Regions from separate parts of the Arthrobacter sp. 3Tela_A genome, predicted to be linked through region 1. Evidence: riboswitches for the same ligand, from Rfam matches in the RefSeq annotation. Region 1 holds a riboswitch; the other holds the start of a gene.

The links. A riboswitch is a leader RNA that binds a small molecule or an ion and turns the genes downstream of it on or off. The one in region 1 is predicted to bind thiamine pyrophosphate.
Positions count from the first base shown of each region.
Region 2: it holds a riboswitch for thiamine pyrophosphate, as region 1 does, so the genes downstream of both, TVC13_RS06735 (ECF transporter S component) here and thiM (hydroxyethylthiazole kinase) in region 1, are expected to answer to the same signal.

Region 1 is NZ_JAXIOM010000035.1:10,508-24,891, forward strand. It holds gene TVC13_RS11255 (DUF4118 domain-containing protein) at 1-1,889, shown strand, start outside; gene TVC13_RS11260 (response regulator) at 1,886-2,560, shown strand; gene TVC13_RS11265 (ABC transporter permease) at 2,573-3,355, opposite strand; gene TVC13_RS11270 (ABC transporter ATP-binding protein) at 3,352-4,146, opposite strand; gene TVC13_RS11275 (DUF1048 domain-containing protein) at 4,143-4,523, opposite strand; gene TVC13_RS11280 (PadR family transcriptional regulator) at 4,513-4,854, opposite strand; gene TVC13_RS11285 (MarR family winged helix-turn-helix transcriptional regulator) at 5,045-5,527, shown strand; TPP riboswitch at 5,574-5,663, shown strand; gene thiM (hydroxyethylthiazole kinase) at 5,655-6,464, shown strand; gene thiE (thiamine phosphate synthase) at 6,461-7,144, shown strand; gene TVC13_RS11300 (bifunctional hydroxymethylpyrimidine kinase/phosphomethylpyrimidine kinase) at 7,132-8,685, shown strand; gene TVC13_RS11305 (DUF6766 family protein) at 8,707-9,378, opposite strand; gene TVC13_RS11310 (hypothetical protein) at 9,466-9,882, opposite strand; gene TVC13_RS11315 (trimeric intracellular cation channel family protein) at 10,008-10,637, opposite strand; gene TVC13_RS11320 (prolyl oligopeptidase family serine peptidase) at 10,811-12,925, shown strand; tRNA gene TVC13_RS11325 (tRNA-Ser) at 12,998-13,088, shown strand; gene TVC13_RS11330 (serine O-acetyltransferase) at 13,234-13,665, opposite strand; gene lhgO (L-2-hydroxyglutarate oxidase) at 13,804-14,384, shown strand, end outside.
Region 2 is NZ_JAXIOM010000015.1:16,550-30,933, forward strand. It holds gene TVC13_RS06695 (MFS transporter) at 1-122, opposite strand, end outside; gene TVC13_RS06700 (Na+/H+ antiporter subunit A) at 314-3,319, shown strand; gene TVC13_RS06705 (Na(+)/H(+) antiporter subunit C) at 3,316-3,804, shown strand; gene TVC13_RS06710 (Na+/H+ antiporter subunit D) at 3,801-5,411, shown strand; gene TVC13_RS06715 (Na+/H+ antiporter subunit E) at 5,426-6,007, shown strand; gene TVC13_RS06720 (monovalent cation/H+ antiporter complex subunit F) at 6,004-6,261, shown strand; partial or broken gene mnhG (monovalent cation/H(+) antiporter subunit G) at 6,264-6,605, shown strand; gene TVC13_RS06730 (DUF4235 domain-containing protein) at 6,891-7,154, opposite strand; TPP riboswitch at 7,248-7,389, shown strand; gene TVC13_RS06735 (ECF transporter S component) at 7,442-8,041, shown strand; gene TVC13_RS06740 (ABC transporter ATP-binding protein) at 8,045-9,556, shown strand; gene TVC13_RS06745 (energy-coupling factor transporter transmembrane component T family protein) at 9,553-10,371, shown strand; gene TVC13_RS06750 (aminodeoxychorismate lyase) at 10,434-11,309, opposite strand; gene cls (cardiolipin synthase) at 11,391-12,857, shown strand; gene TVC13_RS06760 (anthranilate synthase component I family protein) at 12,863-14,384, opposite strand, start outside; gene TVC13_RS06765 (uridine kinase family protein) at 14,361-14,384, opposite strand, start outside.

The DNA.
Region 1 (14,384 bases):
GGCTGGCTGACGAGGTGGACAGTGCCCTGAACCGGTACCGGACGCAGAAGGGCATCCGCAGCAAATGGGAGGCCCGCGAGCGCGTGGTCGTGGCGCTCACCGGCGGACCGGAGGGGCAGACCCTGCTGCGGCGCGGCGCCCGGATCGCTGCCCGCTCCGCAGGCGGGGAGCTGCTGGCCGTGCATGTGACCAACCCGGACGGGCTGCGCGAAAGCCACCCGGGGGAACTGGCCGTGCAGCGGGCACTGGTGGAGAAACTCGGCGGCAGCTTCCACCAGGTGGTTGGCGTCGACATCCCGGGCGCGCTGGTGGATTTCGCCCGCTCTGCCAACGCGACGCAGCTGGTCATCGGCGTCAGCCGCCGGGACAGGCTGAAGGCACTGTTCGGCGGGCCCGGCATCGGTGCAACCGTGATCCGCCTGTCCGGAGACATCGACGTGCACATTGTGAACCACGGTGCCGCGGGCGGGCACCGCGGGCTGCCGCGCCTGGGCGGCGCCCTGAGTGCCCGACGGCGTGCGGCCGGGTTTGCCCTTGCCCTGGCCGGAGGCCCGCTGCTCACCTGGCTGCTGGTAGGGGTCAGCACCCCGGAGTCGATCACCAGCGACGTGCTGGCCTACCAGCTGCTGGTGATCCTGGTGGCACTGGCCGGAGGGATCTGGCCGGCACTGTTCGCCGCACTCCTCTCCGGGGTAACCCTGGACTACTTCTTCATCCAGCCGCTGCACACCGTGACAGTGTCAGAACCGCTTCACCTGTTCGCCCTGGTGCTCTACGCAGCCAACGCCATGCTGGTCTCCTTTGTGGTGGACCGTGCCGCCCGCCGGTCCCGGGCAGCCAGGCGCGCGGCGTCGGAATCGGACCTGCTGGCTTCCGTGGCCGGCAATGTCCTGCGCGGCGAAGACGCCGTGGAAGCCCTGGTGGGCCGGGTGCAGGAGGCCTTCAACCTCGACGCCGCCCGGCTGCGGTCCGACGACACGGAGCTGGCGGTGGCCGGCAGCGTTTCCGGCCAGCCCGCGCATAAGGTACCCGTCGGCGCTGCCGTCCTGGAGCTGTACGGCAGTGTTCCGGCAGCAGCGGACCGGCGGCTGCTCGAAGTCATCGCGGCCCAGCTCGGCGCGGCACTCGATTACCGCGACCTCTCCGCCCGGGCCGAAGGACTGGTGCCGCTGGCAGCAGCCGACCGGGTCCGCACGGCACTGCTTGCCGCCGTCGGGCACGACCTGCGCCGGCCCCTGACGGCCGCAACCGCGGCCGTCACCAGCCTGCGGGCCCAGGATGTGGCCTGGAGCGAACAGGACAGGGAGGAACTGCTGGCCACCGCTGAAGAATCGCTGCAGACCCTCTCCGCTCTGGTCACCAGCCTGCTGGACGTCAGCAGGCTCCAGGCCGGAGTGCTGGCAGTTTCCCTCGCGCCGCTGGAGGCCGCGGATGCCGTCCTGCCTGCGCTGGAGGAACTGCGGCTGGGTCCGGGGCAGGTGCAGCTGGACCTCCCGGCGGGCCTTCCACCAATCCTGGGCGACGCCGTGCTGCTGCAGCGGGTGCTGGTTAACGTGCTGGCCAACGCCATGCGGTTCTCCCCACCGCAGGAGAAGGTGGTGCTGGCCGCGAGCGAGTTCGGCGGGAAAGTTGAAATCCGCGTCATAGACTGCGGACCTGGGATTTCCCCGGAACGCGGAGATGAAATGTTCGTTCCCTTCCAGCGGCTGGGAGACACCGACAACCAGACTGGACTGGGGCTGGGCCTGGCTGTCGCAAAGGGATTCATGGAAGGCATGGGCGGAACCCTGGAAACGGAGAAAACACCAGGCGGCGGACTCACTATGGTCCTGGGCCTGCCGGCTGCACAGGCGGACCAGCCTGCAGATGCTGCGGCGGCGGCATTGTGAGGATCCTGCTGGCGGACGACGACGTCCAGATCCTCCGTGCCCTGAAGATTACCCTGGCAGCGTACGGCTATGAAGTGGTGGCTGCCTCGGACGGCGCGGCTGCCGTGCGGCGGGCGGTGGATTGCCACCCCGACCTCATGGTCCTGGACCTCGGGATGCCCGGGCTCAGCGGCATGGAAGTCATTGAAGCGGTCCGTGGCTGGAGCACCATGCCGATCCTGGTGATCTCCGGCCGGTCCGACTCTGCGGAGAAGGTCCGGGCGCTGGATCTGGGCGCCGATGACTACGTGACCAAGCCCTTCTCCGCCGAAGAGCTGCTGGCACGGATCCGTGCCCTGAAACGGCGGACCGGTTCCGCACCGGACAGCCCGGCTGTTCTTTTCGGTGACGTCTCGGTGGACCTGGCTGCCCGCCGGGTTTCCCGGATCAGCGACGGAAGCTCAATCCGGCTCACACCTACTGAATGGCATTTACTCGCGGCGCTGCTCCGGCGCCCGGGCCATCTGCTGACCCAGGGCCAGCTCCTGACCGATGTGTGGGGTCCGGGCACCTCGGATTCCGGGTACCTGCGCCTGTACATGGCTCAGCTGCGGCGGAAGCTGGAGCCGGACCCGTCCCATCCGGTCCACTTCCTGACCGAGCACGGTATGGGCTACCGGTTCCAGCCCTAGGGGGTTCCGGTTCTAGGCTGCAGCTCCCCGGCTGATCCGCCTCCGGTACACCGCGGCTGAAACGGCGCACGCCGCAACAAGGATGCCCAGGCACCAGGCGAGGGCGGTCCAGATGTCCGGCCCCACCGGCTGCCCGGCGAAGATGTCCCGGATGGTGTTGACGATCGCGGTCACCGGCTGGTTCTCCGCGAACCAGCGCACCGGTCCGGGCATCGTGTCCGTCGGAACAAAAGCGGAGCTGACAAAGGGCAGGAAGATCAGCGGATAGGAGAACGCGCTGGCGCCCTCCACTGATTTAGCGCCCAGGCCCGCGACCACCGCAACCCAGGTGAGTGCGAGCGTGACCAGCGTCAGCATGCCGGCTACGGCCAGCCATCCCGCCGGACCGGCTCCGGTACGGAAGCCCATCAGCAGGGCCACTCCGATCACCAGCGCCAGGGACAGCAGGTTGGCCACCAGTGAGGTCAGCACGTGGGCCCAGAGCGCACTCGACCGGGCGACCGGCATTGACTGGAAGCGCTCAAAGACGCCGCTCTGCAGGTCTGTGAACAGCCGGAACGCGGTGTAGGCCACCCCGGAAGCCACGGTTATCAGCAGGATTCCGGGCAGCATGTAATCGATGTACTCCGTAGCGCCGGTGTTGATGGCACCGCCAAAAACGTAGACGAACAGCACCATGATGGCCACCGGCATGACAGCCGTGGTGATGATGGTGTCCGGGCTGCGCAGAATGTGGCGAAGCGAGCGCCCCGTCAGCACAGTGGTATTGCCGTAGAAATTCGCTGCCGCCGTCATCGTCTTTCCCTCTCATGTCCTGCGGCACCCGCGGAGCCGGTAAGTGCCAGGAAAACGTCCTCGAGTGTCGGCTGTTTCTCCACGTACTCGACCTGCGGCGCAGGAAGGAGCTGCCGGAGTTCCGCGAGGGTGCCGTTGGCAATGATTTCCCCGCCGTGCAGGACCGCGATGCGGTCTGCCAGCTGTTCGGCTTCTTCCAGGTACTGCGTGGTGAGCAGCACCGTGGTTCCCTGCCCTGCGAGCTGCCGAACTGTCTCCCACACCTCCAGGCGCCCCTCCGGATCCAGTCCGGTTGTTGGCTCGTCCAGGAAAACCACCTCCGGGCTCCCGATCAGGCTCATGGCAATGTCCAGCCGCCGGCGCATGCCGCCGGAGTACGTGGCAGCTTTCCGCCCTCCGGCGTCAGCCAGGGAGAAGCGTCTCAGGAGCTCGTCCGCTACCAGGCCCGGCTTGGGAACCTGCCGCAGCCGGGCTACCAGCATCAGGTTTTCCCGTCCGCTGAGAACGTCGTCGACGGCGGCGAACTGGCCGGTGAGGCTGATTGCTGCGCGGACCTCTGCGGCCTGGGCTGCGACGTCGAACCCCGCCACTTCCGCGGTACCGGAATCCGGGCGCAGAAGCGTGGCAAGAATCCGGATCAGGGTGGTCTTCCCGGCCCCGTTGGAGCCGAGCAGGGCGAAGACAGTGCCGGGAGCCACCTCGAACTCCACTCCGCGCAGAACCTGCAGGTCCTTGAAAGCCTTGTGGAGGTCCTGGACGCGAACGGCCTGCACCGCGGGCTGCCCACTCATGGCTCCCCTCCCCCGGTGCTGCCCCCGCCCTCAAGCTCAGCTTTCTCGATGGCCTGGTTAAGCCGCTCCCGCTCCTTGTTGATCCACTGGGCGTCGGAGTAGTTCCGCAGGAAGACCTCCGCGAACTCCACCGGGTCTTCGCCCACGATCGTCCGGACCGGGGTTCCGTCTGCTGCGCCCTGCTCGAACAGATCGGCCAGGTCCTCGTACATGGCAACCATGACGTCACCCCGGGTCAGGGCACCGGCGTACATGAGGTACCGTTCCACAGCCTCGGCCGCCGTGCGGTATCCCGGCGGCAGGGCCTTTACCCGGTTTTTGTACTCCCGCCAGCGGCGCTTGTCGCCGAAGTCCCCAAGAATCTTCTCAACCCACATGAGTGTTTCCCTCCTCGCGGAGCTGTTCCAGCCGTTCCGAGAGGAAGCTCCAGGTCCTCCAGAACTCGTTGAGGTAGTCCTGCCCCGGGCCGGTGAGTGAGTACATTTTCCGCGGGGGTCCCTTTTCAGAGGGGACCTTCACCACGTCCACAAGCCCGCGCTGCTCAATCCTGATGAGCAGCGCATAAACAGTGCCCTCGGCAATGTCTGTGAAGCCCTCGTCCCGCAGCCAGGCGGTAATTTCATACCCGTAGGCGGATCGGCCGGAGAGGAAAGCAAGCACAATGCCCTCCAGTACCCCTTTCAGCATTTCCGTCGCCTGCCTGCCCATCGAACCCTCACTACCTAGCGTTGCTGACTACCACTACCTAGTAGGAATGAGTACTCACTGGAATGCAAGCTGTTCCGGGTAATTTTTCCCTGCATCCGGCCCAGACCCTGCCAACACATTAGGTGACATGACAGAACAGTGGCCGTGTAGAACATCTACGGGCCAGCATTACCGGGCTAGGATGTTCCCCATGACTACAGGCAGCACCACAGCAATACCCGGAGGCCTCGGATGGGATTTGGCCGTGGTGGCGGGCTGTTACCAAGCCCGCCTGCAGTCAGCGCTGGAGGGGACACCGGGCGGGCTGCGCGGATTTCAGGTGCTCTCAACGGTGGTTCATTTTGACCCGCCGAACCAGCAGGCACTCGGGGCACATCTGGGAATCGACCGGACTGTGCTGACCTACCTGATTGACGAGCTGGCGGAGGCCGGGGACGTGGAACGGGTTCCTGATCCCGCGGACCGCCGGGCCCGCAAAGTCGTCGCCACCAAGGCCGGCCGCCAACGCCTGGCCGCCTGCGAGGAGCAGGTCGCCGCTGCGGAGTCCGGCATGCTCGCCGGACTGGAACCCGCAGACGCCAGCCTGCTTCGCACCCTCCTGCACCGCCTGGCAGGCCAGGCCCACCAGCCGGCGTCGGGCAGTAATCCCTGCGCAGCCATGGACACTGTCTAGCTCCGCGTCCGGCTGGCCATTTGCCCGCTGACTTCGTAGAGTCAGCTGTAGTGACACGGGGTGCCGCAAGGCTGAGATGAGACCCGTCGAACCTGATCTAGTTAGAACTAGCGAAGGGATGTCGCCGATGACTATTGGCCTGACACCATTTTCTGTATCCACCCTCCTTTCCCGCGTGCGCAGCGAACCGCCGCTGGTGCAGTGCCTGACCAACACAGTGGTCACCAACTTCACCGCCAACGTCCTCCTCGCCCTCGGCGCAGCCCCGGCCATGACGGACATTCCGGGTGAAGCCGGGCCTTTTGCCCGCATCGCCTCGGGGGTTCTGATCAATCTGGGCACCCCGCATGCCGAACAGCGCACGGCCATACTGGAGGCCGCAGCAGCGGCAAACGATGCCGGCACACCCTGGGTCCTGGATCCCGTGGCTGTCGGCAGCCTCCCGGTCCGCACTGCCCTCGCCGCCGAGCTGCTGGCACTGCGTCCCACCGCCGTACGAGCCAACGCTTCCGAGGTCATGGCCCTGGCCGGGCTGGGCGCGGGCGGACGGGGCGTGGACGCCACGGACAATCCGGAGGATGCCCTTCCCGCAGCCGAACTCCTGGCGGCGAAGTACGGCTGCGTCGTGGCGGTCTCCGGGCCCACGGACGTCATCACCGACGGTGAATCAACCCTTCGGATCAGCAACGGCAGCGCGCTGCTGACCAAGGTGACCGGCGGGGGCTGCGCCCTCGGCGCCGTGACGGCCGCGTTCCTCGCCGCCGCGGACGACGGCGGCGACCTCACCGCCACGGCGGCAGCCACCGCCGCATACACGATCGCCGCGCAGCAGGCTGCACCCGTGTCGGCAGGACCGGGGTCGTTTGCCCCGGCATTCCTGGACGCCCTGGCCAGCCTCTCCGCCGAAGACATCCACAACCTGCTGGTGACGGCATGAGCGCCGGCATGCAGTCCGAACTGCTCCGGCGGCCCCGGGCCCTGGCCAGGAACACCGGCATCTACCTGGTCACTGATGCGGCGCAGTGCGGGGACCGGGGCGTCGCCGCTGTTGCCGCAGCCGCCGTCGGGGTGCGCACCGTGCAGGTCCGGGAAAAGCACGCCTCCGCCGCGGAGTTCTACGCCCAGGTGCTGGCCGTCGCACACGCCGTCGGTGACCGCGCCCTTGTGCTCGTCGATGACCGGGTGGACATTTACCTCGCCGCCCGGGCAGCCGGCGCCCGGGTGCACGGAGTCCACGTTGGTCAAAGCGACCTGCCCGCCGCCTCCGTCCGCTCACTGGTCGGCCCCGGCGCCGTCGTAGGCCTCACCGCCAACACGCCCGCCCACCTCGACTCCGTACGGGACCTGGCACCGGGAACGGTGGACTATCTCGGCGCCGGAGTCATCCATCCCACCAGCACCAAGCCGGACCATCCTGCCCCGCTGGGCGTGGACGGGTTCCGGTCCTTTGCGTCTGCGGCTCCGGTCCCGTGCGTGGCAATCGGCGGGATCGGTCTGTCCGACATCCGGGACCTGCGGGCCGCCGGAGCGTCCGGCGCCGCCGTCGTTTCCGCTATTTGCACCGCCGCCGATCCGCGCCGCAGCGCCGAGGAACTGGTGGCGGCATGGGAGAGCTGAGCGTCCGGAATGTCCCTCGGATCCTGAGCATCGCCGGAACGGATCCCACGGGCGGGGCCGGGATCCAGGCGGATCTGAAGTCGATCGCTGCCAACGGCGGATACGGCATGGCTGTGGTCACGGCACTTGTTGCGCAGAACACCCACGGGGTCCGCTCCGTGCATACCCCGCCTGCCGGGTTCCTTCGCGAACAGCTGGACGCGGTGAGCGATGACGTGATTATCGATGCGGTGAAAATCGGCATGCTGGGCAGCGCCGAGGTCGCCCGGATGGTGGGTTCCTGGCTGGCGGACGTCCGGCAGCCGGCCGTGGTGCTGGATCCGGTGATGGTGGCCAGCAGCGGTGACCGCCTGCTCAGCCCCGACGCCGAAGATGCCCTTCGCGGGCTGTTGCACCAGGTGGACCTCGTGACGCCGAACCTGCCGGAGCTGGCTGCGCTGCTGGAGGAAGAGCCGGCGCAGAACTGGGACGAGGCATTGGAGCAGGGACGCCGTCTTGCCGGCGAGTATGACACGGCTGTGCTGGTGAAGGGTGGGCACCTGGCGGGAACTGCGGCACCGGATGCGCTGGTAATGCCCGACGGCGAGCGCGGATTCACGATCTCGGCGTTCAGTTCCGTGCGGGTAGACACCAAGAACACCCACGGCACCGGCTGCTCGCTCTCTGCCGCACTGGCTACCCTGTTCGCCCGGACCGGTAACTGGGCACACGCGCTGGAGGGCGCCAAAGCCTGGCTGCAGGAAGCCCTTGAAACCGCTGACTTGCTGGAGGTGGGAACCGGGCATGGTCCGGTGAACCATTTCCACGGGGTCTGGGAGCGCGGACTCGTACCACTGCCTGCGCCGGCAGGATCCGGTGTTCCGCCGGCCGGCGAGCGCACCGCGGACCTCTGGTCGGGGACCGCGGATGTGCGGGCGCGGATCGCCCGCCTGGACTTCGTCCGCGGTCTGGGCGACGGGAGCTTGGACCGCGGGGCCTTCTCCCGCTATTTGGCCCAGGACGCAATCTACCTGCGGGGATATGCCCGTGCCCTGGCCCGTGCCAGCGAGCTGGCTCCAACGCTCCAGGAGCAGCTGTTCTGGGCAGAAAGTGCCAGCGGCGCGCTGGAAGCTGAACTGGATCTTCACCGGAACTGGCTTCATGCCAATGCTGGACGCGGCGGCGCCGTCGGGCATCTTCCTGCGGACCCCGCCGAGGGCCTGGTCGCGATGCCGGTGACCCGGGGTTACCTGGACCATCTGCTGGGACCTGGCCGGAATGCAGGGAACCGGATCGAGTACGCACGGCTGGTGGGCGCGGTGGTTCCCTGCTTCTGGGTCTACGCGGACGCGGGCGCGGCGCTTGCCGCCGGAAACCACCTGGCCCATCCCTATCGGGAGTGGCTGAACACCTACGCCGATCCGGCGTTTGCGGCCGCTACTGCCCGTGCGGTTGGCATTCTGGAGGATGTGCTTTCCGGGGACGATGTCCAGCGGCGTGCGGCTGAGGAAGCGTTCGTATTGTCAGTGCAGTGGGAACATGACTTCTTCGCAGCCGGCTAACCGGCGGCTGAGACGCGCCTGCTAGCCTTCAACGTCCGTCTCCGTGTGGGCGGCACCCACCGGTTTCGATTCCGGTGAGCCCCGCTGCCGAAGGTAGACAGCCAGGATGACCATTGAGGCGACGGCCAGGAACTCCGACTGCCAGTTCTGCAGGGTCCTCCCCCAGAATTCCGGGGACAGCACGTATTCGCCCCATGTCCCCGGGTCCTGCAAATTCCCGAGCTGCTGTTCCGCGAACGCACTGAATCCCGCTACCGACTGGGCAAACCAGGAGAGCAGAAAGATTCCGCCCATCACGGCAGCAAGGGAGTTCGAATACAGCCGGGTACGCCAGCCGCCGGCACGTGCCCACGACGGCGAATCGGGGTGGGCGTGCTCCCCCATCTGCTGGTCCTGGTCTGTTTCAAGGCCTTCCCTGCCGATTTTCTTCGATTCTGGGGAACCCTTCTGCACAAACCAGACAGCTGCCACGATCAGCAGCAGGAACTGCAGGAATTCTGACTGCCAGTTCTCAGCCACATCGACGGCAAAGCTGGACGTAGTGATGTACTGCCAGATACTGACATGTTCCAGTCCAGCTGCGGTCTGCTGTTCATTGAACAGTGCCACACCTGCGAGCGCCTGACCGGCAAGCGAAAGCAGGAACAGCACGAAGAACACGATGAACAGCCCGTTGTGCTTGAGTGTTTTCACCGCTGCAGCACCCCCACCGTGATCATGTAGGCAAGCCCGGCGGCGATAAAGGCCAGGCAAAGGATGAACGCCCACCGTGCGCGCATCTCAGTCTCCCTCGATCAGGCAGCTGTAGGGGCGTTCTCCGCGCGGCGTACAGCCTGCGGCCATGACTTTCCAGGTGCCGTTCGAGAGTGTCAGGAATACGGTGTCCGCTTCGAACACCACCTGGGCGTTCCGCCCGAAGGCCTGGCTTGTGACCGGCATCCCAGGAGAAGCGAGGGACACAGCAGCGAGTTTGTCGATGCAGGGCTGTTCCCCGCCGCCTTCTGCCTGTTGGCTGTCCTCGAGCGTGGCGGGGGCCAGCATGCTGCATGCCTGTGCGTAATCCCCTGCCTGTACAGCGGAATAGAACTTTTCTGCAGCCTGCTCCGCGCCGGGAGGCCCCGCGCCCTCCCCGCTGCAGGCGGCAACGCCCAGCAGGAGCACCAGACCGGGCACAGCTTTCACCAGGGTGCGAAACACGGATCCTCCCGCTTCTCGATTCCTGCAATTACCCTAGGCCACCGCGCTGCGGGCCTGCGACGGTCCGGGAAGATGGCGTGGCTGACCGCCGTCGCGGCGGACTTTTCACCGGAGCAGAACCGGGGCTAGGACTCGTCCGTAACGGCAGCGGTGCGGCCTGCCAGCGGTATCCGCCAGCCGTAGCGGAGCGAAAGGATCCGCAGGGTGAAGACCAGCGCAGCCACCGACATGCCCACAACCGCGTTATAGACGCCCACGGCTGAGAAGAAGGACACCAGGCCAGCCCCCAGAAGGGCAGGGATCGCGTAGACGCCGTTGGGGTTGAACACCTGCGGTACTTCGTTGGCAACCACATCGCGCAGCAGGCCTCCGCCTACGGCCGTCGTGACACCCAGGAGGGCGGCAGACACGGGGGGCAGTCCGGCGGCGAGTGCAGTCTGTGTTCCGGTAACGCAGAAGAGGGCCAGGCCGGCGGCGTCGAAAACCAGAAGCGTGCGGCGGTAACGCTGGACTCCCAGTGCATGGACAAAAACAAGCAGTGCGGCCAGCACGGGCGGAGCCAGGTACACCGGATTCATGAAGGCCTGGGGGACACCCTGTCCAATGATCAGGTCCCGCATCACTCCGCCGCCGAGTCCGACCAGGGATCCGAGCATCAGCGAGCCAACAATGTCGAAGTTTCGCCGGGCCGCCAGCAGGGATCCGGAGACCGCGAAGAAGAAGACCCCGGCCAGGTCAAGAATCAGCAGCGTCATGCCCGGACCTCGGAGCTGCGGCGCCGGCGGCTAACAAGAGACATGTGGGTCCTTTCTCGCACCGGGAACGGCATGGAGTCCATCATGCCCGCAGGAACGCCTGCAGGCGCGCAGGCCATTCAACCGTGGCACCCGCGGAGACCTGTGTCACCATCCGCCCCTAGGATGGGCTCATGACTTCCGCGAGCGCAGAAACCCCACAGGACACCGAGGACGAATTCCTCTGGCTGGAAGATATCTATGGGGACAGGCAGCTGAACTGGGTAAAGGCGCAGAACGCCGAGACCGAAGCGCTGCTTTCCGCCACCGGCTTCGAACAGACCGAAGAGCGGCTGCTTGAAGTCCTGGACTCCACCGACCGCATCCCCATGGTGGTCAAGCGCGGGGACTGGTACTACAACTTCTGGCGGGACGCGGAGCACCCCAAGGGCCTCTGGCGTCGCACCACCTGGGAGAGCTACACAGGTGCCGCCACCGCGTGGGAAGTCCTGCTGGACGTAGACGGCCTCAGCACCGAAGAAGGCACGGACTGGGTCTGGGGAGGGGCACGGTTCCTCCGCCCGGAGGACGGAACGTCCTACCGCCGCGCCCTGGTGATCCTCTCCCCGGACGGCGGGGATGCCTCCCGCTACCGGGAGTACGACGTCGTGGACCGCGCCTTCGTGCCCGGCGGCTTCGACCTGCCCGTAGCAAAGACCCAGGTGTCCTGGGCCGGACCGGACACCCTGTACGTCGCCTCGGACTTCGGCCCCGGCAGCATGACCACTTCCTCCTACCCCCGCACGGTCCGTACCCTGCAGCGAGGCGAAGAACCGGGCGCTGCCGCACTGTACTTCGAGGTCCCCGAGGACCACATGATGGGCTACGTCCACCACGACCAGACCCCTGGCTTCGAGCGGGACGTGGCTGTGGACATCATCGACTTCTACGACAGCATCACCTACCTGCGGCAGGACGGGAACTGGACCCGGATCGATGTGCCGCTGGACGTCAGCGTGGACCTGCACCGCCAATGGCTGGTGATGCGCCCGCGCACGGACTGGCTGGTGGGCGAAACCCTGCACAAGGCCGGTTCGCTCCTGGCTGCGGACCTGGCGGACTTCCTGGCGGGCAACCGGAACCTGCGCACCCTGTTCACCCCCGAGCCCACGGTGTCGCTCCAGTCCTGGAGCTGGACCCGCGACTACCTGCTGCTGAACCTGCTGCGCGACGTCTCCTCCGAGATCCAGGTACTGGATCCGGCCGCGGACTGGGCGGCGGCGGAACTCGATGCCTGCCCGCCCCTGCACTCCGTGGATGCCTACGCCGTGGACGATGAAGACGAGGCAGCCGGAAACGACTATTGGCTGGTCAGCACCGGTTTCACCACCCCGTCCACACTGTCCCGCGGCACCCTGGGCAAACCAGGAGAAGCCGCCTCCCCGGTCAAGACCTCCCCGGCCTTCTTCGATGCCTCCGGCTGCACGGTGGAGCAGCACTTCGCCGTGTCCAAGGACGGCACCCGGGTTCCGTACTTCCAGGTGGGCCACAAGGGCATGGTGCTCGACGGCGGGAACCCCACTGTGCTGTCCGGTTACGGCGGATTCGAGCAGGCACTCACCCCTGCCTACTCCGGCGTGGTGGGACGCGGCTGGCTCGAGCGCAGCTACACGGACGAATCCGGTGTCCTTCGGCGCGGTGTCTATGTGCTGGCCAACATCCGCGGCGGCGGCGAGTACGGGCCGGACTGGCACCGGGCAGCCCTGCAGCAGAACCGGCACCGGGCCTACGAGGACTTCGCCGCGGTGGCGCAGGACCTCACCTCGCGCGGTGTCACTTCCCGCGAGCACCTGGGCTGCACCGGGCGCAGTAACGGCGGCCTGCTGGTGGGCAACATGCTCACCCTGTACCCGGAGCTCTTCGGTGCCGTGTCCTGCGGTGTGCCACTGCTGGACATGCGCCGGTACACCAAGCTCTCCGCGGGTGCCTCATGGATCGCCGAGTACGGCGACCCGGATGATCCGGAACAGTGGGAGTTCATCAAGACGTTCTCCCCGTACCATCTGCTCCGTGAAGACGTGCAGTATCCGCCGGCCCTGATCTGGACTGCCACCAGCGATGACCGGGTGGGTCCCGTCCAGGCCCGGAAAATGGCTGCCCGGATGAAGGCGCTGGGCGTGGACCGGGTCTGGTTCCACGAAGCACTGGAGGGCGGCCACGCGGGCGCTGCGGACAACCGCCAGTCCGCCCGGATGCACGCCATGTCCTACGAGTTCCTCTGGGAAGCGCTGACCGGCCGCCTGTCCTGAACCTGTTTTGCCGAAAGCCCCCCGTTGTGGGTAGTCTTGACAGGCTGGCAGCGTGAGTTTGCCAGGGCAATTGGAGACGTGCCAGAGCGGCCGAATGGGCTTCACTGCTAATGAAGTGTGGGCCTAAAGCCCACCGGGGGTTCAAATCCCCCCGTCTCCGCCAATGGAAACACCCCGGTCTTCGGACCGGGGTGTTTTCTTTGTCTGGCCTACCCCGAGCAGGTACGCAGCAGCCCATCAGGTGACCCGGTCCGCGATTCGTCATGGCACAGCCTGCGGCCGAGCGGGCGGTCGTGGAGCTCTGGTGCTTATACCTCAGCCCGTTTCCCAACGAGCTTCGCCGGGATGCCCGCCCATATTTCGTTCTCGCCAGTTGAGTTCATTAGCACGGCGTTAGCGGCAACGATGGTTCCCGCGCCAAGGGTCGTCACCCCGGCACCGCCAAGGACTTTGGCCCCCGGGAACAACAACACACCGTCGCCAATCTCGACCCGCTCCATAGCGGAATCTTCAATGGGAAGGTGGGCATCTTTCCGCCCAATAGTCACCTGGTGGAAGACCTTCACGTTGTTGCCAATCACCGCACGGGGGTGGATAACCGTTCCCATCCCATGGTGGGGCATTTCGAGCCCCTTGCCGACTTTGGCCTGCGCGGGAAAATCGATACCAAAAACGCCGACAAGGAAAGCCCGGACGAGACGCGACTTGCGGCGGTATACGAGCCTTTCAACAATTCTCATGCCGCCAACCATATTTCTGTGGTGCGCATCACACCAAATGAGCTCCCGAACCCTCGCCTGTTTGGGGGAGGGACGCGGTACAGGGGGATGAATCGTGGGTCTACACTCTGGGGAAGCCCTGAGCGGGAGGACACTGAAGTGCGCGAACAATCCATAGCCATCATCGGAGGCGGAATCGTCGGCATAGCCCTTGCCCGGGCACTAACCCTTCGCGGGCTGGCGGAAGTCACCGTCTACGAAAAGGAAGCCCGGCTGGCCGCCCACCAGACCGGCCACAACTCCGGAGTGGTCCACGCCGGACTGTATTACAAGCCCGGCTCGCTGAAGGCCCGGCTCTGCGCCGAGGGCAGGCAGCGGATCAGGGACTATTGCCTGGAGAAATCGCTGCCCTACCGCGAGGTGGGCAAACTGGTGGTGGCCGTAGATGAGGCGGACCTGCCGGCCCTGGCGGACATCGAGTCCCGTTCGATTGCCAGCGGCGTTCCCGGCCTGGCCCGCATCGATGACCCCGCGAAACTGCGGGACGTTGAGCCCCATGTGGCGGGTATTGCCGCCGTTCACTCGCCGCACACCGCCATCGTTGATTACGCCGCCATCACCGAAGCCATGGCCCAGGACGTGCGAGCTGCCGGCGGCACCATCCTGCTGGGCCAGGAAGTCACCGCCCTCCGCACGGAAGGCGGCCGGGTCCGCCTCCGGACAGCGGTCTCCGAGCAGGT
Region 2 (14,384 bases), on a different contig from region 1:
ACGAAGGTGGTCATGACGGCGTTGAATGACGCCGATCCCCAGTCCCAGGATGCCCACGCCCAAACCTCCCGCCGTCGCGCCTGAGCGGGGATCCCGGACTGTCCGGGGGTTGCGTGCGTCATCGAAGCCATGCTCCAGATGCTAGCGGGCAAAAGCGCGCGGAAGGTGCACGGACGCGGCCGCCTTTGCTGTTGTACCGAATATGACCCGTGCGTATGCCTCCGCTAGAATAAACAAAGCCCCTCGACCCGACGTTGATAACTAAAGCTGTGTTCTGACCTGCAAGGCCCATCAGAGAACCCGGGAGATCTACGTGCTATTTGTGCTAACCGTTCTATTTGCGGTGGCACTAGTGGCGCCCTTATTCTTCCGCCGGATTGGCAGGTCCGCTTTCTATCTTCTTGCGGCAGTTCCCGCCGGTGCCTTCATCTGGCTGATGGCCACGTATCCGCGGTACATCGAGTCCGGCCAGTCCCTCGCGTCGGGCGCGCCCAACGCGCCGCCGTCGGTCATCATCGGCTGGATCCCGGACCTCCGGGTGGAACTGGCCTTCCGCATGGACGCGCTCTCCGCCGTCCTGGCGATCCTCATCCTGGGCGTCGGCTCCCTGGTCCTGTTCTACTGCGCCCGCTACTTCCGCCCGGAAGACCCCAAAATGGGCAGCTTCGGTGCCCAGCTGCTGGCCTTCGCCGCGGCAATGTTCGGTTTGGTCACAGCAGATGACCTGATCCTGCTGTTCATCTTCTGGGAACTGACCACCATCCTGTCCTACCTGCTGATCGGCTATGCCGCGCACCGCCTCTCGGCCCGCCGCGCAGCCCTGCAGGCGCTGATCGTCACGACGTTCGGCGGCCTGGCAATGCTGGTGGGAATGATCATGCTCGGCTCTGCAGCCGGCACCTACCGCATCTCCGAAATCATGGCGATGGCACCGGAGCTGGTGGCCAGCGGCGTCATCGTCGACGTGGCGGTCGTGCTGATGCTGATCGGCGCGGTGTCCAAGTCCGCGCTGTTCCCCTTCCACTTCTGGCTCCCCGCGGCGATGGCCGCACCGACCCCGGTCAGCGCCTACCTGCACGCTGCAGCCATGGTGAAGGCCGGCATCTACCTGGTGGCGCGCCTGGCACCGGGCTTCTGGGAAACCACGTACTGGACCCCGGTGATCACCGTGCTGGGCCTGGCCACGCTGCTGCTTGGCGGCTGGCGCGCACTGCGCCAGCACGACCTGAAGCTGATGCTTGCCTACGGCACCGTCAGCCAGCTCGGTTTCCTCACCCTCGTTGTAGGGCTCGGAAACCGCGAGGCGGCGCTGGCAGGCCTGGGCCTGCTCGTGGCCCACGGTTTCTTCAAGGCCACCCTGTTCCTGGTAGTGGGCATCATTGACCACCAGGCCGGAACCCGCGACATCCGCAAGCTCTCCGGCGTCGGACGTTCAGCTCCCGTCCTGGCCGTCGTGGCTGCGATCGGTGCTGCCTCCATGGCCGGGCTGCCCCCGCTGCTCGGATTCGTGGCCAAGGAATCCGTCTACGAAACCTATGTGCACTTTGCCGAGAAGCAGGGCACACCCACAGCCATCGTGCTGCTGGTGGGCGTTGTTGCCGGTGCCATCCTGACCTTCGCTTACAGCTGCCGGTTCGTCTGGGGCGGTTTCGCCACCAAGGAATCCTGCAAGCCGACGGCGTTCAAGGCCATTCCATGGCCGTTCCTGGCTCCGCCGGCCATCCTGGCAGCCGCCACCGTATTCTTCGGTCTTTGGCCGAAACCGCTGGACACGGTCATCAGCCCGTACGCAGATCTGTACCCGCTGGAGGGCGAAGCCACCCACCTGGCGCTCTGGCACGGCTTCACCCTGGCTCTGGGCCTGACCGCGCTGACGATCGCGGCAGGTACCCTGCTCTTCTGGCAGCGCACCCGGGTTGAGAAAATCCAGGCCGGCATGGCCAGCCCGCTGGACGCAGAGCGTTCCTACCGCGGCCTGATCGGCATCCTGGACGACGCCGCCGTCTGGGTCACCGGGCGCACGCAGCGCGGTTCGCTGACCTTCTACCTCTTTGTCATCCTGAGCATGGCGATCGTGACGCCGCTGAGTGCGGTGCTGCTGCGGAACGCGCCGACGCCGGAACACTTCCACTGGTTCGATTCACCGCTGCAGGCCGTGATCGGTGCAGCCGTGGTGATCGGTGCCGTGGGCGCAGCCCGCGCCAACAAGCGGTTCCTGGCGGTGCTGATGGTCAGCGTCAGCGGCTACGGCATCGCCCTGATCTTTGCCCTGCAGGGTGCCCCGGACCTGGCCCTGACCCAGATGCTGGTGGAGACCATCGTCCTGGTGGCCTTTGTGCTGGCACTGCGGTCGCTGCCGGCCCGGCTCTGGAAGCGTGAACCCACCGGCCAGCGCCTGCTGCGGGCCGGACTCGGGATTGCCTTCGGTGCCGCCATGGTGGTCTTCGCCATGACCGCGATGGCATCCCGCGTGGCCGAACCCATTTCGCTCGCCTACCCCGAGCTTGCCTACAAAGGCGGCGGCGGACTGAACATCGTCAACGTGACCCTGGTGGATATCCGCGCCTGGGATACCTTCGGCGAAATCTCCGTCCTGGCCATGGCCGCTACCGGTGTTGCGTCCCTGATCTTCATCCGCGGGCGCGGCGACAAGCGCCGGCGGGCGAATGAAGTTGCCACCGGTTCCGTGGACCGCGGGCGCGAACACTTCGCGTCCTCCGAGCGGGAAGCCGCCACCCTGGCCCTGGCCCGGAAGTTCTCCTCCGTGGCCCGTGAGGCGTGGCTGGTGGCCGGCCGCACGCTGGCTCCTGAACGCCGCTCCATCATCTTCGAAGTGGTCACCCGCCTGCTGTTCCACTCGGTGATCATTTTCTCCGTCTACCTGCTCATTGCAGGCCACAACTCACCGGGCGGCGGCTTCGCCGGAGGCCTGATGGCCGGCCTGGCGCTGACCATCCGCTACCTGGCGGGCGGACGCTTCGAACTTGCCGAAGCAACCCCCGTCAGCGCCGGAACCCTGCTTGGCGGCGGCCTGGGCCTGGCTGCGCTCTCTGCCGCAGCGCCGCTCTTCTTTGGCGGGCAGGTACTGCAGAGCGCCATCATCGAGTTCACCTGGCCGATCTTCGGAGACATCAAGTTCGTCACCTCCACCATCTTTGACATTGGCGTGTACCTGGTGGTGGTCGGCCTGGTCCTCGATGTCCTGCGCAGCCTCGGCTCGGAGATCGACGAGCGCAGCGAAGGCGGGCCGGACGACGACGACGATGACCTGGTGGAACCCGAACCCGAAATGCTTGAAACGGAAGGAGTGTCCCGATGAGCGTCAACATCACGCTGCTGCTCATCATGGGCGCCCTCTACGCGGCCGGGATCTACCTGGTACTGGAACGGAGCCTGACCCGGGTGGTGCTGGGCCTGGCCATGATGACCAACGCGACCAACCTGCTGCTGCTGGCCACCGGAGGCTTCCAGGGCCTGGCTCCGCTGTTCAGCTCCGAGATTCCGCCGGAAGATTACAACGATCCGCTCCCGCAGGCGTTTATCCTCACCTCAATCGTCATTTCCTTCTCCGTGACGGCCTTTATGCTCGGCATCATTTACCGGTCCTGGGTGCTGGGGCGCCAGGACGAGGTCCAGGACGACATCGAAGACCGCCGCGTGGCCAGCCAGAGCAGCTACGACGCGGAAGACGACGCCGATGTCCCCGAGGACACGACCGAGTTCACGCCGGCTGACGAGGCCGAGGAAGCACCCGGGTCGCAGCGCGGCCAGGGTACCGGATCCACAGGAGAGGCAAAACGATGAACGCTTCCAGTTTTGCCCCGCTCGCCGTCGTCCTGCCGTTCCTCGGCGCAGCCCTGGCCTTCCTGCTCATCCGGCACCAGCGTTCCCAGCGCATCGTCTCGATCAGTGTGCTCACCCTGACCCTGGCACTGGAGTGTTTCCTGCTGGCAGCAGTCTGGGAGACCGGAGCGCAGGCAGTGAACCTGGGCGGCTGGATGCCGCCGTTCGGCATCACCATGGTGGTGGACCAGTTCTCCGCCCTGATGCTGGTGGTCTCCACTGCCATCAGCCTGGCGGTGCTCATTTACGCCGCCGGCCAGGGCATGGCCGATGGTGATGAAGACGGTCCGATTTCAATCTTCCACCCGACCTACCTGATCCTGGTGGCAGGCGTTTCCAACGCCTTCCTGGCCGGTGACCTCTTCAACCTCTACGTTGGATTCGAAATCCTGCTGACGGCCAGCTACGTGCTGATGACCCTGGGCGGCACTACGCCGCGGATCCGCGCCGGCGTGACCTACGTCGTCGTGAGCGTCATTTCCTCCGTCCTGTTCCTCACCGCAATCGGCATGATCTACGCCGCCACCGGCACCGTGAACATGGCGGACCTGGCCATCAAGCTGGGCGAACTGGACCCGGGAACGCAGATGATGCTGCACCTGATGCTGCTGGTCGCCTTCGGCATCAAGGCCGCCGTCTTCCCGCTTTCCTTCTGGCTGCCGGACTCCTACCCGACGGCCCCGGCACCCGTTACTGCGGTGTTTGCCGGCCTGCTGACCAAGGTCGGCGTGTACGCCATGGTCCGGACCGAAACGCTGCTCTTCCCGGGAGACCGGATCAATACGCTGCTGATGGTGGTGGCCGGCCTGACCATGCTGGTGGGCATCCTGGGTGCGCTGGCGCAGACCGACATCAAACGTATGCTCTCCTTCACCCTGGTCAGCCACATCGGCTACATGGTGTTTGGACTGGCAGTCGCCTCGATTGTGGGCATTGGCGCAGCAGTGTTCTACGTTGTCCACCACATCACCGTGCAGACGAGCCTGTTCCTGGTGACCGGCCTGATCGAGCGGCGCGGCGGGACAGCCAACATGGACCGCCTGGGCGGCCTGGCGCGGCTCTCTCCGCTGCTGGCAGTGCTGTACTTCATCCCGGCGATCAACCTCGCCGGCATACCGCCGTTCTCCGGCTTCCTGGGTAAGCTCGGCCTGATGCAGGCCGGCGTGGAACTGGGTACGCCGCTTGCCTACGTCCTGGTTGCCGCGTCCGTCCTGACCTCGCTGCTGACGCTGCTGGTCATGGCGCGGGTTTGGAACCGTGCGTTCTGGCGCACCCCGGAAGACGCAGTCCATCCGGATCCGATCCTGCTGGCCACCACCACCGACGGCAGTACCGTCCGGGACTCCGGCAACGTGAGCGGGCACAGCAGCGGACGCTTCGGCGGCCGCTCCACGGTGGACCTGCTGCCGAAGACGATGGTTTATCCCACGGTGGGACTGGTTGCCCTGGGCGTATCCCTCACCATCCTGGCCGGACCGCTGTTCTCACTGAGCGACGACGCGGCACAGGACCTGCTGGACCGCACGCCGTACATTGAGGCAGTGCTCGGCGAAGGGAGTGCACCGTGACCAAGAAGGCACTCATGCGCAACCACCCGCGGATTCCCCTGCTGAAGGAACTGCCGCTGATCATCTGGCTGGTGCTGCTCTGGGGAGCACTCTGGCAGGACTTCAGCCTGGGCAACCTCGTGTTCGGCGCCATCATCGCGTTCGTTGTCACGAATATCTTCTACCTGCCCCCGGTTGACCTCTCCGGGCGGTTCAACATCTTCTACGCCGCGGGCTTTGGCGTGCGGTTCCTGTGGAAACTGGTGATCGCCAGTGTCCATGTGCTGTGGCTGGCCACCGTCCAGGGACCGCGGATCAAGAACGCCGTCGTCGCGGTGAAGCTGCGCAGCCACTCGGACCTGCTGGTTACGGCCACCGGCCATGCGCTCTCCCTGATCCCGGGCTCCCTGGTGGTGGAGGTGGACCGATCCACCTCCACGCTGTACCTGCACTGCCTGGGAGTGGACAGCCAGCAGGCAGCCGAAAAGGTCCGTGACGACGTGCGCGCCACCGAATCCTGGCTGATCCGCATGATGGGCACCAAGGAAGAGCTGGCGCTTGTCCGGGCGGAACAGAAGGACCTCAGGGAACTGCGCGAAGGGGAGGTCAGCCGATGACTGTTGCCATCATCATCGTGTCCGTCATGCTGGCCGTATCCGCCGCCGGTGCCATCTTCCGGATCGTCCGCGGTCCTTCCATCCTTGACCGCGTGCTCGCCGCAGACGTCCTGCTGGCGATCGTGGGCGGCGCTCTGGTGGTGGACATGGTTGTGAACCGGAACCTGAATTACCTGGCCCTGCTGATCGCAATTTCGCTGATCGGCTTCATTGGCTCCGTGACGGTTGCCCGCTTCGTAACGGACCGGAGGTAGCCATGAACGAAACCGTGATTGACGTAATCGTGGCAGCCCTGCTGCTTGGCGGCGCCACAATGTCTCTCGCCGCAGCGATTGGCCTGGCGCGGTTCCCTGACCTGATGAGCCGGATGCACGCCGCGTCCAAGCCGCAGGTGCTGGGCCTGCTGCTCTTCCTGCTGGCCATGGCCGTGGAGTTCCGCAGCTGGGTCCTGCTGCCGGTCCTGGCGCTGTGCTGGATTTTTATGCTGCTGACCGCGCCGGTCTCTGCCCACATGGTGGGCCGTGCCGGCTACCGCACCAAGCACCTGCGCCCGGAGCTGCTGACCATCGATGAGCTGGACGACGTCGTCGAGCGGGCACAGCAGCTGATGTTTGAGGCCACCGAGGAAAAGGCTGCCGCCGACTCAGATGCGGATCCGAAGGTCGACGACGATCCCGGGCAGGAACCGGACGGTACCTATTACACCGGTGATCTCAGCGACGAGGAACTGGCACGCACCCGTTCCGAAGCCGAAGCGGCCAGCCGGCCGCCCGGGCGCAGCCGCGAAGGCTGACGCTGCGGCCATACGAAAACGAGATTACAGAAACTGCCCGTATGAACGCTTATACGGGCAGTTTCTGTAATCTCGTTACGGTGAGACGAGTTAGACGACCTCGGGGGTGCGGCTGTAGCGGGCGATTGCACGCTGCGTGCCGCGGTTGGTCAGCACCCGGATCACCTGGCTGACCGCGCCGGAAACGAGCGCGAAAATAACTGCCGAGCGCAGGCTCGCATCCAGGGCGCCGTCCTTGTCCTTGGGCGGTTCGTTGCCCGTTGCCTTGGTCCAGACGAAGTCCAGGATCTTTGCCGAGGCAAGTCCCGCGCCCACGCTGACACCGGTACCCAGCAGTTTCAGGATCAGGTTCATAAGTGCTCCTTGGTGTTGTGCGTTGCTGTTTCCCCCTACGCTACCTGCCGCACCCGGATTCCACGCGGCACTGCGTGTACAGTGGACCACGCATACACACGACAGGGGAGCGCCGCTTCCCGGCTCCGGAGATTATCCGGACGCCGGTTTTCGGGCGCTGAGAGTGCGGACCAAGCCGCAGACCCTCGAACCTGCTCCGGTTAGTACCGGCGAAGGGAGTCGAGATCTCAGGGGTGCACCGCCGCCGGCGGTTTTCCCTCCCCTCCTGAATCCAGGAGGAACCTTCCATGCAAGAAACCCAATCCATAAAGCCCGTCCGCTCATCCTGGCGGGTAGTGGACATCGTCGTCGCGTCCGTCCTTGCCGTAGCCACCGGCGTTGTGTTCTGGGCCTGGTCCCTCGCCTACGGCGGCGTGGCCGCAGTGTTCGTGGCCTTCCCGCCGCTGGCCGGGCTGTACACCGGCGGCTGGCTGATTGCCGGCGTCCTGGGCGCGCTGATCATCCGCAAACCCGGTGCCGCACTGTACTGCGAGATTCTGGCTTCTGCTGTTTCCGGTGTGCTGGGAACCCAGTTCGGCCTTTCCGTGCTGCTCTCCGGAGCCATCCAGGGCCTGGGCGCCGAACTGGTGTTCCTGCTCTTCCTGTACCGGAAGTTCACTCTTCCCGTGGCGCTGCTGGCGGGCCTCGGCTCCGGCCTTTTCCTCGGGGTGAGCGAAACGATTCTGTACATGCCCGAATGGGCCTTCCAGTGGCAGGCGCTGTACACCGTTTTTGCCATGGTGTCCGGACTGCTGCTGGCCGGCCTGCTGTCCTGGCTGGCGGTGAGGGCGCTGGCCCGCACGGGAGTGCTTTCCGCCTTTGCCTCCGGGCGCACCGCGGACGCGTAACCGATGGCCGCAGCTACTCCCGTGGCGGTCAGCGCCAGGGACTGGGGATGGCGTCACGCCGGGCGAAAGGCCCAGGCCGTTGCCGGTGTGTCCTTCGACATTAGCCCGGGGGAGCGGGTGCTCCTGCTGGGAGCATCCGGGGCGGGCAAATCCACCCTGCTGCATGCCCTCGCCGGGGTTCTCGGTGAGGATACCGGCGGCACGGAAACCGGTTCGCTGCAGCTCGACGGCGTTCACCCGCAGGGCGCACGCGGCCGGGCGGGCCTGCTCCTGCAGGACCCCGAGTCGCAGATCGTGCTTTCCCGGGTGGGCGACGAGGTCGCGTTCGGTGCGGAGAACCTGGGCGTGCCCCGAACGGAGATCTGGCAGCGGGTGCATACTGCGCTAGACGACGTCGGACTCCGGGTGCCGCTGGAACACTCAACCGCAGCGCTCTCCGGCGGGCAGAAGCAGCGCCTGGCGCTGGCTTCCATCCTGGCTATGTCTCCCGGCCTGCTGCTGCTCGACGAACCGACTGCGAACCTCGACCCGGACGGTGTCCTGGAAATCCGGGACGCCGTTCAGCGGGTGCTGGAGGGTACCGGAGCCACACTGATTGTGGTGGAGCACCGGGTCGCCGCCTGGGCGGAGCTGGTGGACCGGGTGATAGTGCTCGACGCCGGCGGAGGACTGCTCGCTGACGGCCCGCCTGAGGAAGTCCTCACCGCGGAGCAGACCCGTGCCCGTCTGGCGGAAGCCGGTGTCTGGCTGCCCGGCGCCGCACTGGACGTGCCGCCGCCGCTTCTGCCCGTTTCCTCCGCTCCCGAGCTGCTGGCCGCGGACAGCCTCGAGGTTGCACGCACCCCCAAAGGCCAGTCCGTGCTCTCCGGTGTCGATCTGTCCCTGCAGGCCGGAGATGCCCTGGGCATCACCGGACCCAACGGAGCCGGCAAATCCACGCTGGCACTGACCCTGGGCGGACTCCTGCGTCCCCGCGGCGGAACCCTGGCCGCAGCCCCGGCGCTGGCACGCGAAGCGGGGAACATCCCGTCCAAGTGGAAGTCGGCCCAGCTGGTGACCCGGATCGGAACGGTGTTCCAGGAACCGGAACACCAATTCCTCACCGGCTCAGTCCGTGACGAACTGGCCTTCGGGCCGCGGCGGGCCGGGCGCAGCGACGCTGAAGTCCAGGCCACAGTGGAGGAACTGGCCCAGCGGCTGCGGCTGGCGGCGCTGCTCAAGGTCAACCCCTTCACCCTCTCCGGCGGGGAGAAACGCCGGCTCTCCGTGGCCACCATGCTCGCCACATCTCCGGACATCCTGCTGCTGGACGAACCCACCTTCGGACAGGATGCGAACACGTGGAAGGAACTGGTCTCCTTGCTGGCTGAGCTGCGCCGGGACTCCGGCTGTGCCGTCGTCTCGGTGACGCACGACCGCGAGTTCATTGCGGCGCTCGGCGGACAGGTCCTCCGGGTGCAGGACGGCGCTGCCCGCCTGCAGCCGGCAGAACCGGCGGCAGGAGCTGCAGCATGAGCGCCCAGGCCGTTCGAGCCCCAGCCGCGGGAACAGCTGCCGGCCCGCGGAAGTCCCGGCTGGCAGCGGCGAACCCGCTCTCCACGCTCGGCGCCGCCGTCGCCGTTACCGTCGCGGTGCTGCTGACGGTGGACTGGGTCAGCGCCACCGTGGTGCTGGCCGGGGAACTGGCCCTCCTGCCGCTGCTGCGGATCAATCCGTGGACCCTGGTGAAACGGATCTGGCCGCTGCTGATCGCTGCGGTGATAGGCGCCTACGGCACCGCCCTGCTCGCGGAGAAAACCGGAGAGGTCCTGCTGGATGCCGGTCCGCTGCTGTTCACCACTGACTCGGTGGCGGCTGGTATCGCGATTGGCCTGCGCGGACTGGCGATCGCGCTGCCGGGCATCTTCCTGCTGGTCACCGTGGACGCGACGGACCTGGCGGACGCCCTGGCCCAGCGGCTGCGCCTGCCCTCCCGCTTTGTCCTTGGGGCACTGGCAGCGATGCGGCTGGTGGGCCTGCTGGTTCAGGAATGGCGCACGCTCGGACTGGCACGGCACGCCCGCGGGGCCGACGCCGCTGCCTCCCCGCTGGGCAGGTTCCGCAACTTCCTGGGCCAGGGTCTGGCCCTGCTTATCCAGGCGATCCGGCGCGCCACCCGGCTGGCCGTGGCCATGGAGGCCCGCGGCTTCGGAAGCAGCGACCGGACCTGGGCCCGGGCTTCCACATTCAGCCGGATCGATCTGTGGGTCCTGGCCTACGGTGTCGGACTGGCTGCAGCGGCCGTGTGGGCTGCTGCGGCAGCCGGAACGTTCAATTTCATCCTGTCCTAGAAGTCCCGCACCGCCGGGCGGGGCCGCCAACCGGCTGTCCCCGTCCGGCGGTGAGCCGGGTGCTACAGGACGGTGTCCACCAGTGCGGCGAGCTCGTCAGTGAGTTCGCGGGAGACCGGCAGCGGGTTCCCGTCTACCGATTTCACCGGCGCGAGCAGGCGGATGCTGGAAATCAGCCACACGCCGTCGGCCTGCATCAGGTGCGAAGGCTCCAGCGGGCCGTAGCCAAGCTGCCAGCCTTCCTTCTCTGCCGCGGCAAACAGTGCGCTTTGCGTGGTTCCGGGCAGGATGCCGCTTTCAAGCTCCGGAGTGAGCAGGGTCTTCACCCCGTCTTCAACCACGGCCAGCACAACTGTGGACGTGGGCCCCTCCAGGACCTTGCCGTCGGAGGAGGTGAAGATGACATCATCGGCGCCGTGCTGCTTTGCGAACCGGATAGCCGCCATGTTCACCGCATAGGACAGCGTCTTGGAGCCGAGCAGCAGCCAGGGAGCGCGCTCCGCCACGGAGGAATCGTAGCCGCGGTCCAGCAGCAGCACGTCCAGGCCTTCCTCGCGCTGCCGGGCACTGGACTCCGGAACGGGGGACGCCGCCACCCACGCCGTCGGGCTTCCGGCGCCCTCCGGACCCCGGGTCAGCATCAGCTTCACCACAGCGGGCACCTCGCCGTGCACGCGCGTGAACTCAGCCATCGCCGTCGCAATGGCAGGCTCCCACATCTGCGGTGAGGGAAAGTCCAGCTGCAGGGCGGCCGCGGAGGACGCCATCCGTTCCAGGTGCATGGCCAGCTTCCGGGGACGCCCGTCCACCGCCAGCATCGATTCGAAAACCCCGTCGCCGCGGGTCGCGCCGAGGTCCGTCGCCATCAGCTGCGGCTGCGAGGCATCGGCCGTGCGGCCGGCGGGAAAAGCAGGATCGAGGAAAACCAAAACTGTCATGCAGCAAGCCTAGTTGCCGCAGTGGGCGACCCCGGGCGCTAGGCTGAAGGGACGGTTGGGTGGTCGGAGGGATTAGCGCACGTGTGGTGGACGGTAACTGCTCCAAACTGGCTTGCGACGAGCCTGACGATTCTCGACTTCGCAATCCGGATCATCGCCCTGGGCGTGGTGCCCGGAAACCGGCGCCCCACCACTGCCATGGCCTGGCTGCTGGCCATCTTCTTCCTGCCCGTCCCGGGAATCATCGTGTTCGCGCTGTTCGGCAACCACCGGCTCTCCGAACAGCGGGTGGAACGCCAGACCATGATCAACAAAAGGGTCCGTGAAAACACCCGCGAGCTCGAAGCGGAGTCCTCCTCCTATTCAGGCCCGGACTGGGTGCTCTCCGCCGTGGAACTGAACCGCCGGCTCGGTTCGCTGCCCAGCCTGGACGGCAACAGGGTTGAACTGCAGCGGGACTACGAGGAATCCATCCGCCAGATGACCGAAGCGGTCCGCGGTGCCTCCAAATACGTACACGTCGAGTTCTACATCATGAGCTACGACGCCGTGACCCGGGAGTTCTTCACTGCCCTGCGGGACGCGGCGGACCGCGGCGTGACGGTGCGCCTGCTGTTTGACCACATCGGCACCCTGCGCGTGAAGGGTTACCGCCAGCTGCTCAAGGAGCTGAAGTCCAGCAGGATCCAGTGGCATCCCATGCTGCCCATCCAGCCCCTCCGCGGCCACTGGCGGCGCCCCGACCTGCGCAACCACCGCAAGATCCTCGTCGTCGACGGGGTCATTGGCTTCACCGGCTCGCAGAACCTCGTGGAACCGGGCTACCGCAAACCCCGCAACCACCGGATCGGCCGCAAATGGGTGGAGCTCATGAGCCGGCTCGAAGGCCCGGTAGTTGATGAAATCAACGTGGTGTTTGCCACCGACTGGAACATGGAGACGGACGAGAACCTTGAGCAGGAACTGAGCCTGTATGAGGGAACGTCCAAGCCCGGCGACATCACCTGCCAGGTTGTTCCTTCCGGTCCCGGTTTCACGACGGAGAACAACCTGCGCCTGTTCACCTCGCTGCTGTACTCCGCCTCCGAGCGGATCTCCATCACCAGCCCGTACTTCGTGCCGGATGATTCCCTGCTCTACGCCATTACGACGGCGGCGCAGCGCGGGGTGCAGGTGGAACTGTTCGTCTCCGAGCGCGGCGACCAGTTCCTGGTGGACCACGCCCAGCGTTCCTACTACGAGGTGCTACTGGAGGCCGGCATCCGGATCTGGCAGTATCCCGCGCCGCTGGTGCTCCATGCCAAGCACTTCACCGTGGACAACGACGTCGCCGTCCTGGGCTCCTCCAACATGGACATGCGTTCCTTCTCGCTGAACCTGGAAGTCTCCATGATGATGTTCGGCGGGAACATTGTGGAGAAAATGCGCCAGATCGAAGACACGTACCGCGGCCTGTCGAAGGAACTGATCCTTGACGAATGGCGCAACCGTCCCGTCTGGCAGCGCTACGTGGACAACGTCGCCCGCCTTACGGCCACCCTGCAGTAGGAGTCCTAGCCGGCGGGGACCTCTGAGCCGAGTGCACCGAGCACACCCCGGGACTTGGTGCGGACCTCTTCCCATTCCGCCTCCGGATCCGATCCGGAGGTCACAGCTCCGCCGACGCCGAGGGTGAGCGAGGTGCCGCCGGCCGTGTCCGGCTGCATCACCAGGGTGCGGATGACTACGGAGAGATCCGCAGCGCCGCTCAGGGAGAAGTAGCCCACCGCTCCGGAATAGAAACCACGGGGCACCGCTTCCAGGCCGTCCAGGATAGCCATGGTGCTGACTTTCGGCGCCCCGGTCATTGACCCCGCGGGGAAGGCCGCGGCCACGGCTTCGGCCCGGCTGGCACCGGGCGCGAGCTGCGCATCGATGGTGCTGACCAGCTGATGGACCGTGGCATAGCTTTCCACCACGCACAGCCGCGGAACCGTGACCGATCCGGGAACGGCCAGCCGGGAGAGGTCATTGCGCATCAGATCCACAATCATGATGTTCTCCGCCCGGTCCTTGATGCTCTCGAGCAGTTCCTGCCGCAGCGCGGCGTCTTCCGCGGGAGCAGACCCCCGCGGGCGGGTGCCCTTGATTGGTTCAGCCCGCAGCGCGCCGCCGGCGGTGATCCTCAGGAACCGTTCGGGGGAGGTACCCAGAAGTGCCAGTCCACCCACCCGCAGCAGCGAGGCGAAGGGGGCCGGGCTGCGCCGGCGCATGGCAGCGTAGAGCGCCAGGACCTCCTGCGGCGGCACGGGGCCGGGAAGGAATCCCTCCAACGCCGTAGTCAGGCAGATTTCGTAGCTGTTGCCGTCCCGGATCTCCGCCTGGGCCCGGCGCACCTTGGCCAGATAGTCCGCGCGGCTGTCCCGAAACGTGAATGAGGGTCCGATGACCTGCGCCGGAACTTCTGCAGGTCCCGCGGGGCCGCCGGGATGGGTGGCGGCCTCGAGGACCGTCCGGGCCTGTTCCAGCCAGGGTGTTCCGGCGCCGGGATCTTGCAGATCCGGATCATGCAGGACCAGCAGGTGAACCTTGTTCAGGGCGTGGTCCAGCACCACGGCGCGGGCCGCGAAAACCAGGGCGGCATCCGCGGCAGCCGGCTCTGATCCTGGAACGGGCTGCCCGGAGTCCGCCGCGGCACCGGTTTCCCGCTTGAGTCCGTACCCAAGGGCTCCCGCCCAGCCCAGGACGAACGGGCAGGGAAAACCATCCGGTGCGGCAACCCTGGGGCTGCCCCACTCGGACTCAAGCCAGCGGAAGAACGGGCCCGGGACGTTGGCCTCGACCGGCCCCCAGCTGACCCGGGTGTTTCCGGCGGTGTGCACGGCATGCCTGCCCAGCGGCCCGCCGTCGTCAGCCATGATGCTGAACCGGCTGCGCTCGGCGGGGCTGCCGCCGGCCCCGGCGGAACCGGCGTCGGAACTATCCAGCCATACCGCGTTGGCGCTGCTGCCGAACAGGGCACTGAACAGAACCTGCGGATCCGGAGCGCCAGGCAGCGTCTGGACGGAGACTTCACCCCCGGCGGGCGGCAGGCCG